2 regions of the Arthrobacter dokdonensis genome follow, and region 2 is predicted to be linked to the other one. Evidence: riboswitches for the same ligand, from Rfam matches in the RefSeq annotation. Region 2 holds a riboswitch; the other holds the start of a gene.
What was found. A riboswitch is a leader RNA that binds a small molecule or an ion and turns the genes downstream of it on or off. The one in region 2 is predicted to bind S-adenosylmethionine.

Region 1: another riboswitch for S-adenosylmethionine. It lies ahead of DMB86_RS03590 (cobalamin-independent methionine synthase II family protein); the one in region 2 lies ahead of DMB86_RS16145 (aminotransferase class V-fold PLP-dependent enzyme).

Annotation. Positions count from the first base shown of each region.
Region 1 covers NZ_CP029642.1:782,721-787,011, reverse strand. The annotation lists gene DMB86_RS03610 (dihydrofolate reductase family protein) at 1-56, opposite strand, end outside; gene DMB86_RS03605 (hypothetical protein) at 99-914, opposite strand; gene DMB86_RS03600 (polysaccharide deacetylase family protein) at 973-1,854, opposite strand; gene DMB86_RS03595 (CoA-binding protein) at 1,875-2,291, opposite strand; SAM riboswitch class I at 2,444-2,562, shown strand; gene DMB86_RS03590 (cobalamin-independent methionine synthase II family protein) at 2,573-3,799, shown strand; gene DMB86_RS03585 (SUKH-4 family immunity protein) at 3,786-4,291, opposite strand, start outside.
Region 2 covers NZ_CP029642.1:3,621,858-3,626,148, reverse strand. The annotation lists gene DMB86_RS16155 (Nramp family divalent metal transporter) at 1-346, opposite strand, end outside; gene DMB86_RS16150 (class I SAM-dependent methyltransferase) at 442-1,206, opposite strand; gene DMB86_RS16145 (aminotransferase class V-fold PLP-dependent enzyme) at 1,264-2,676, opposite strand; SAM riboswitch class IV at 2,733-2,846, opposite strand; gene hisN (histidinol-phosphatase) at 3,013-3,828, opposite strand; gene rsgA (ribosome small subunit-dependent GTPase A) at 4,140-4,291, opposite strand, start outside.

The sequences.
Region 1 (4,291 bases), 1.5 Mb from region 2:
GCATCCGCCAGGAACCCGTTAAGCGTGCTGGCGGTGTAGTAAACAATCCGGGTCATGGGGACAACGGTACCGGATTCCAGATGCCGGGGCCCTGAAACTCACCCAGTACAAAGCCTCCCCAGCGGCGTCAGCCGCACGGCGAGCAGCCCGTCATATCGGCTCAGGGACGGCAGGAAGTCCCCACCCCAGCGATCGGCATAGTCGCCTCGCGCGCCCACCGGGGACGTGTAGCGCACATCGATCAGACCCAGCGTTGCGGCATATTCAAAGAACAGCGCCAGCACATACCGACCCTGCAGCACGTCCCAGTCGTGCATGCCGTCATAACCAATGGAACCATACTCCGGATCCACTATGTACAGTTTCCACAGGCGCATGTCACTACGCTGAATCACCGGGTCCATGCCTTCGTGCTGCATCTGGGTAAAAAGATCATCCGTGGCGGTCCACTCGTCCGTCCCCAGGAGGGAAAGCCCTTCGGCCGCCAGCTGGCGCCGCGGCCGCAGGGCGCTGAGCACATTGCTGGCCCGCTGGCCCTTGATGCCATCAACCCGGCTGAATTCGTCAATAATGCCTGCCTTGAGCCACCGTTCCCAGAGCAGCTTCACCGTCAAGGCAGGGTCCTTGCGCAGCGCAGCCCTTCCGCGGGGCGTGAGCTGCATGCGCGGCCCGTCGGCGAGTCCTCCCGCCTGAAGAAGCAGCGGCCAGGCGAAAGCCGAGATGGCTTCACTGGCATAAAAGTCGCCGCCAGGGAGGTTCTCGGCCAGCAGCTTCACGGTGGCTGCAGACGGCTTGCGCGTCGCAGCGCTGACCCGCAATTTGCCGGCCTCCGCCAGCGCCAGCACCACGGGCAGCTGCGCCAGCGCCCGCTGCTCGGTCATGACTTCGGCCGCATCCACCGGGGAATCATCCATGCTCCATGCTCCTTGTCCGGTCGCCGTACGGCGGCCTTTGCCAGCTGAACAGTCTGCCTTACTTCACGCCCAGGTAGTCCTCCAGCAGCACAACCTTCAGCCCGGCCGCCTTCTGCGCCCTGATGAACGCCGCCAGGTCCGCGGGCAATTCTGGCCGGAAGTGCATCAGTACGATGTCCCCCGGGCGCAGTGCCTGGCCCACCTGGTACTGCATGGACCGCGCGTTGGCCTTCGCCTCCCAGTCCACAATCGCTTTCATGCCGCACTCCGCGGCGGCCCTGCGCACGGCCTGCGTGTACGGGCCTCCCGGTGGACGGAAGAGGACGGGACGCCGGCCGAAGTACTTTTCCTCATAGTCCGCCATGCCGCAGATCTCGGCCTTGACCTGCGGGTACGGGAGGTTGATGAAGCCCAGGTTGTGGGTCATCGTGTGGTCCTCGATGAGGTATCCGGCGTCGAGATAGGCCTGGTAGAAGCCCGCGTGCCCGGCAATGAAGGTGTGCGCCAAAAACAGCGACGCCTTGATGCCGTTCCGCTCCAGCAGCGCCAGGTCGGATGCCCGCTTCACCGCCCCGTCGTCAATGGTCAGGAACACCACCTTTTGTTGCGTGGGGATCTTGGTGATGACCGGGACCATGCCGTCCTCAATGGGCGGCAGCGTATAGTCCGGCACCAGCCCGCCCAAGGTGCTGTGCCGCCCCGTCGTCGGATCCAGGGCTGAGGGCGCGGACGACGCCGGAGCCTGCGTTGCGCTCACGGCCCCGGCCGCCGTCGTGGTCCAGGACGGTGCCGTCGGCGCGGTGGTCGCGGAGGTGCCGGCCGGCGTCGTGGTTCCGGCGGCAACGCGCAGGACGCCCACGGCGAGCGCGGCGAGCACCACCACCACGGCGAGCGTAATCCAGCGGGCCGTGTTCGGGATGGTGCGCATATGGCGGGGCATGTCGGCCTTTGGGGTTGAACTTACAGGCCGATGGCGGCGGCCTGTATTTTGGGGCAGGTGTCCATGACCACGTCCAGGCCGGCGTCGGCCGCCCGCTGTGCCGCGGCCTCGTCGACGACCCCCACTTGCAGCCAGACCGCCTTGGCGCCGACGGCGATGGCCTGGTCCACCACCGCGCCCACCTTGGTGGAGTTCACAAAACAGTCGACGACGTCAATTGCTCCTGGAATCTCGGCGAGGGTCCTGTAGCCCTTGACCCCGTGGACGTCGTCGCCCGACAGGTTGACCGGAATGATTTCCTGTCCCAGGTGCTGCTGCAGGAACAACGACACACCCACCGCCGCCCGCAGCGGGTTGTTGGACAGCCCGACCACCGCCCAGCGGGCGGGCGTGGTCAGCAGGCGGTGGATGACCGCGGGATCGTTGACATGGCTCATGGAGCCAATTTTATGTGCCCGACCGGAGGATTGGCCTCAGGCACGGCCGTGGCAGGGGCAGGTACGGCCCGTCCGCGGAAGTCCTCGTCGCAATGCGGCGCAACGCGGCGCAATGATTTGGCGTGGAGCCCGGCCCGAGGGCACAATGGGCGTGACCATCCCGAGCGGCCGAGAGATCTGGCTCAGCGACGCCGCAGCAACCCTCCTTGGCCGTGCCTGAACAGTGTTCGGCAGCGTCGGGGACCGGTGCTACCGCCAGAAACGATGGAAGGAATCCATTCGTGGCTTTAAACACCGACCACATCCGCACCACCCACGCCGGCTCGCTGCCCCGCACCCCTGCCCTGCTGGCCGCCAACGCCGAACGGGAGGCCGGCGGCGACACCGACGAATACCAAGCCCTGCTTGCGGATTCCGTGGTGGACATCGTTGCCCGGCAGCAGGCCGCCGGCATCGACATTCCCAATGACGGCGAGTACGGCCACACCATGTCCAACGCCGTCGACTACGGCGCCTGGTGGAACTACTCGTTCGGCCGCCTCGGTGGGCTGGAGGCAACCACCGTGGACCGTTGGGCCGACGACGAAGCGCACCGATCCACGCCCGGCAACGTGGTGCTGACTTCCTTTCCGGACCGTCGAGACCGACAGAAATTCAACGAGGCCTACAGCGACCCGGCCTCCGGCATCCTGGCCCATCGCAAGGCCACGACGCAGCCGAAGATTGTCGGACCGCTGACCTACACGGGACACGCACAGGTCGCCTCCGACGTTGCCAACCTGGGCAAGGGACTTGCCTCCGCCGGCCTGACGGAGGGGTTCATGGCAGCGTTGTCACCCGGCTCCTGCGCCCGGCTGGCCAACGAGTATTACGCCACCGACGAGGAACTGCTCTACGCCTGCGCGGACGCCATGCGCGAGGAGTACAAGGCGATCATCGGCGCCGGCCTGACGGTCCAGCTCGACGATCCCTCGCTGGCCGAGAGCTGGGACCAGGTCAACCCGGAACCGGCCCTCGCCGATTACAAGAAGTTCATCCAACTGCGGGTCGAGGCCACCAACTACGCCCTCCGGGGACTTCCCGAGGACAAGATCCGCCTCCACGTGTGCTGGGGCTCATGGCACGGCCCACACACCACGGACATCCCCTTCGCCGACATTCTCGACGAGGTGCTCGCCATCCAAGCGGGCGCCTATTCCTTCGAGGCCGCCAATGTCCGGCACGAACATGAATGGAAAATCTGGCAGGACGCCAGGCTGCCGGAAGGCAAATCCATCATCCCCGGCGTGGTTTCCCATGCGACGAACGTGGTGGAACACCCGGAACTCGTGGCGGACCGTATCGAGCGCTTCGCCTCGGTGGTGGGCCGCGAGGCCGTCATCGCATCCACCGACTGCGGCCTGGGCGGCCGCGTCCACCCGCAGATCGCGGCGGCCAAGCTGGAGGCGCTGGGGCAGGGCGCGGAAATAGCCTCACGCCGACTCTGGAAAGGACCTAGGCGACGCTGAAGGACTCGTCGGCGCCGGGGCGGTCGTTGTCCCCGGTGTCGGTCTCGCGTTCATCTTCCTCGTCGTCGTCCAGGTCGTCGTAATCCACGTAGTCGTCGCTGGTCAGTTCCTCCGTGTAGAGGGACCAGAACTCGTTGGGGCCGGCGGCCGGGGGGTCCAGGACCTTCAGCTGGGATTCGAAGGACTTCCTGACCGCGGAAAACTCCTCGTCGTCCTCCGGGCCGGGTGCGTCGCTGTCAATGGAGCCCCACGCGGACACGATTTGGACGAACGTGTCCAGGTTGGAGGCAACAAGGGACTCGTCGTCCTCGCAGACAAAGAGCACGGCCCCCTTCTTGCGATCGACCACGACAAACTGGAAGTCGCCGTCGTTGCACACCACGGCACGCCCGGCAGGATCGTTGTGGTACGGGGGTTTCAGCCAGGTGCCGTCCATCGGCATGTCCTCCAACGCCGAGGGGTGCAGCGGCTCAAGCGCCGCCCAAATTCTGG
Region 2 (4,291 bases):
CCACCACTTCCGCCAGGTCGGTGGCCATCGCCACGAGCTCCGCCTGCGCCCAGTACAGCCGCCGTCCGGACGTCCCGAACCGCCGTCCGAGCAGCTCCGGCAGCGATTTGCCGGTCACCACGCCGAGTTTGGCTGACTGGTACTGCACCAGCATGGCCATGAGGTTCGCGGCGACCAGCACCCAGACCAGCAGGTAGCCGTACGTCGCGCCGGACGTCAGGTTGGCAGCGACGTTGCCCGGGTCCACGTAGGCGATGGCCGCCACGAAGGCCGGGCCCAGAAGAAGGAGCCGCCCGCCGCGGCTGCGCTTCGGTGAACGTGTCCTGGTCGCGGGGGATTCGAGCAATGAGCTTTCCTTCGATCATCCTAAAGGTAAAATTTAGGTATACCGAAATAGTAGCCGGTGGGAATGGTGCTGTCGAGGTTTGCGCGACACAGGGCTTACGTGTGGACGCGCCATGTCTGGCAGTAGTAGGGGAGCGCGACGTCCTCGCCGGGGACGTGCCCCAGATGCTCAAACAAATACCAGCGCAGGTTGCCCAGCACCTTGGCGCGTGTGGGCCCGTCGGCCTGGAGGTAGTAGCTTCGCGACTTGACCAGCTCCAGCAGTTCCTCGGCAGTGACCACCTGCTCCCACCGGGTCTCATGGAGGCCGAGGTCATGGAGTTCGGCGCCCACGTGGGGGCGGAAATCGGGCTTGTGGACGTCGCCGGCGTGCATGATGCGCGACAGCCGGTGCACCCAGGGGATGCTGACGTCCAGCTGGTTCCACACCAGCCCGAGCACGCCTCCGGGCCGCAGGACGCGCGCCAGCTCCGTGCTCGCCGCGACCGGATCGCACCAGTGCCAGGCCTGGGCGGCCACCGCCAGATCCACGGAACCAGCCGCCAAACCCGTGCTTTCCGCAGTTCCCGGCAGCGTCTTGACCGCCGGGAGGTTCCGCTTCAGCTGTTCGAGCATGTCGGCCGAAGGGTCGACGGCGGTCACCCGCCATCCCCGCACGGCCAGCAGTTGCGTGTACTTCCCCGTCCCGGCTCCGACATCCAGGACGTCCCGGACGTCGAGGCCGGAGGAAAGCCAGTCCAGCGACTCCTCCGGGTAGCCGGGGCGCACCTTGTCGTAATGGGCCCCGCCCTCCTGAAAAGCGTCGGCCATCGCCACCCGCCGTGCGTCGTCAAAGACCGGTCCGCCCGCGCCTGACATCATGCTCCGTTCTGGTGGTGGATTCGCCGCTCCACTCTACCCCCGCCGCCCGCCATGGCGTCAGTCGGTGGAGCAGGGGGCCGCGCCGGCCGTGCCCGGGGTGTTGGGCGCCCATTCGGGGTAACCGCGGGAGTCGTTGGCGGGCACCCAGCGGCCCGCGTCCACCACGTAGTCCCAGCCGAGGCCCTCGTTGACCAGGGCTGCCACGCCGCTGACCAGGCGGTCGGCGTCCTCACGCCGCGAGCCCACGCCGAAGCTGGCACGCAGCGAGCCCGAGGCCAGACCCAGCCGGCGCAGCAGCGGATGCGCGCAGAACCTGCCGTCCCGCACGCCCACGCCGTGTTCGGCGGAGAGATAGGCGGCGGCCAGTCCGGCGTCGTACCCTTGCACGGAAAAGTTCACCACGCCGATGGTGCCGCAGCGGGGGTGGCTCGCGGAATCGGAAAACAGCTGGTGGACGGTGACGCCGGGCAGCGCTTCCAGCCCGGCCACCAGGCGGGCGCGCAGCTCCTGCTCATGCGCGTGCCACTCGTCGGGGTCCAGGGCGGCCAGGACCTGCGTGGCCTTGGCCAGCGTCGCCGCGCCAAGGACGTTGGGCGAGCCGGCCTCGTGGCGGGCCGGGCCCTTTGTCCAGCGCACGGATTCCAGCCGCACGTCCTTCACGGCGCCCCCGCCGGCCAGGTGCGGGCGGCCGTCGTCGAGCCAGTCCGGGCGCCCCACCAACACGCCGGCACCAAACGGAGCGTAAAGCTTGTGGCCGGAGAAGGCCACGTAGTCGATGCCGTCGCGGGCAATGTGGAGGCGCCGGTGCGGGGCCAGCTGGGCGGCGTCGACCACAATCCGGGCGCCGTGCCTGTGGGCCAGCGACGCCAGCTCGGCAATGGGCAGCACCTCGCCCGTGACATTGGAGGCGCCGGTGACGGCCAGCAGCACCACGTTGCCTGCGCGCAGCTGGGTCTCCACCCGGTGCAGGGTCGACGCGACGCTGTGCCCGGCCACCACCGACCGGTGGGGCAGCGCCTGCCACGGCAGCAGGTTGGCATGGTGTTCGATGTCCAGGTAGAGGACCTCCCCGTGTCCGTGGGACGTGCCGGCGGTGCGGCCGCGCTCCGCCAGCAGCGACTCCACGCAGCCGGCCAGCAGGTTCAGGGAGTCGGTGGTGTTGCGGGTAAAAACGACGGCGTCGTCCGTCCGGGCGCCCACAAAGTCCGCCACGGCGTGCCGGGCGTTTTCGTACAGGGAGGTACTGACCTGCGAGGCGAAGCCCGCCCCGCGGTGAACGCTGGCGTAGTACGGGAGCACCTCGGACAGGTGTGCGGCCACTTCCTCCACGGCCGGGGCGGACGCCGCATAGTCAAGGTTCACGTAGCGTGTGCTGCCGCCCTGGATCAGCGGGGCAGCGAGGTCGCGGCCCACCACGGGCAGCAGGGGCGTGTCGGAAAGGCGTGCTTTTTCGAGGATTGCAGAACTCATGGGAGGCTCCCTTGGGAAGGACCTGACGCTCCGGCGAAGCCGCAGGGAACGTCAAAAGTCCGCGCTTGCCAAGACCGCTCCGGCCCGGCCAGGTCGTCACCCGGGGCACCCCGCCGCGAAAGGAGGGTTGCCGGCCAGCAAACCGGGGTTTAGCGCTGGCACTCGTGACCTATGCCCAAAAGGCTAGCCCACCGCGGCGTCGTGCGCATTTGTTACGACACATGCCGCCTCCCTGAGGCCCGGCCCCAAGCGCGAGGGTGAGAATTAAGCGCGACGGCGGTGCCGCCGTCGCACTTAACGCGCCCGTGCTTCAACCCCGGCGGGGACCTGTCCCGCTTAGGAGAGGAGGTCGTCCCAGCCGGGATTCAGGCGGCGCAGGACCTCGGCGTGCAGGATGGAGTTGGTGGCCAGGGCGTTGCCGCCGAACGGGCCGTCCACGCCGTCCAGGGAGGTGAAGCGGCCGCCGGCTTCCGTGACGATCGGCACCAGGGCGGCCATGTCGTACAGGTTCAGCTCCGGTTCGCAGGCGATGTCCACTGAGCCCTCCGCGACGAGGCAGTACGACCAGAAGTCGCCGTAGGCGCGCGTACGCCAGACCTCGTCCGTCAGGGCCAGGAACTCGTCCCGGTTGCCGCGGTCCGCCCAGCCCGTCAGCGAGGAATAGGACAGTGAGGCGTCGGCAAGTTCCGAGACGTTGGAGACGCGGATGCGGGTGGCGGAGGCCAGCGACTTGCCTGTATAGGCGCCGGTGCCCTCGGCCGCCCACCAGCGCTTGCCCAGTGCCGGCGCGCTGACCACGCCCACCACGGGCCGGCCCTCGTCCACCAGCGCGATCAGCGTGGCCCAGACAGGCACGCCGCGGACAAAGTTCTTCGTCCCGTCAATGGGATCGATGATCCACCGGCGTGAGCCATGGCCGCTGCTGCCGAACTCCTCGCCCAGCACGGCATCGCGGGGGCGCACCCGGGACAACTGACTGCGGATCGATTCCTCTGCCGTCTTGTCCGCGTCCGTGACCGGCGTCAGGTCCGGCTTCGTCTCAATCTGCAGGTCAAGGGCCTTGAAGCGCGACATCGTCAGGGAGTCGACGGTGTCGGCCAAAACGTGTGCCAGGCGGAGGTCGTCGTTGTACGTCTGGGGTTGGACAGTCATGTCCCTCACCGTATCGGTAAATTGGCCGGATATGCGGGACCATGGGGTCCTCGTGCTGGCGGCGGTCGGCTGTGGGCCGGGAACGGGATTGATGGTGCGGGATTGATGGTGCAGGTAATGCGGGCTGTGGGCCGGGAACGGGATTGATAGTGCAGGTAATGCGGGCTGTGGGCCGGGAACGGGATTGATGGTGCAGGTAATGCGGGTTGCGGGACGCCCAGGTCGCAGGAGCTGCACCGCCGATTGGGCACAGCAGCCTGGGCCCGCAGAAGCTGCACCGCCGATTCCGATCCGATCGCCCGGGGATGCTGTCAGTCGTTGTTGCCGAGCTCCTTGGCCTCGGCGCGGCCTTCGGTGCGGCTGCTGGTGCCCAGCAGGCGCCGCAGGGACGCCAGCCGGGCCGGGCCCGCGCCGCCGGCATGGCCACCGGCAACCCACGGGTCCAAGCCGCAATTGACGGCCG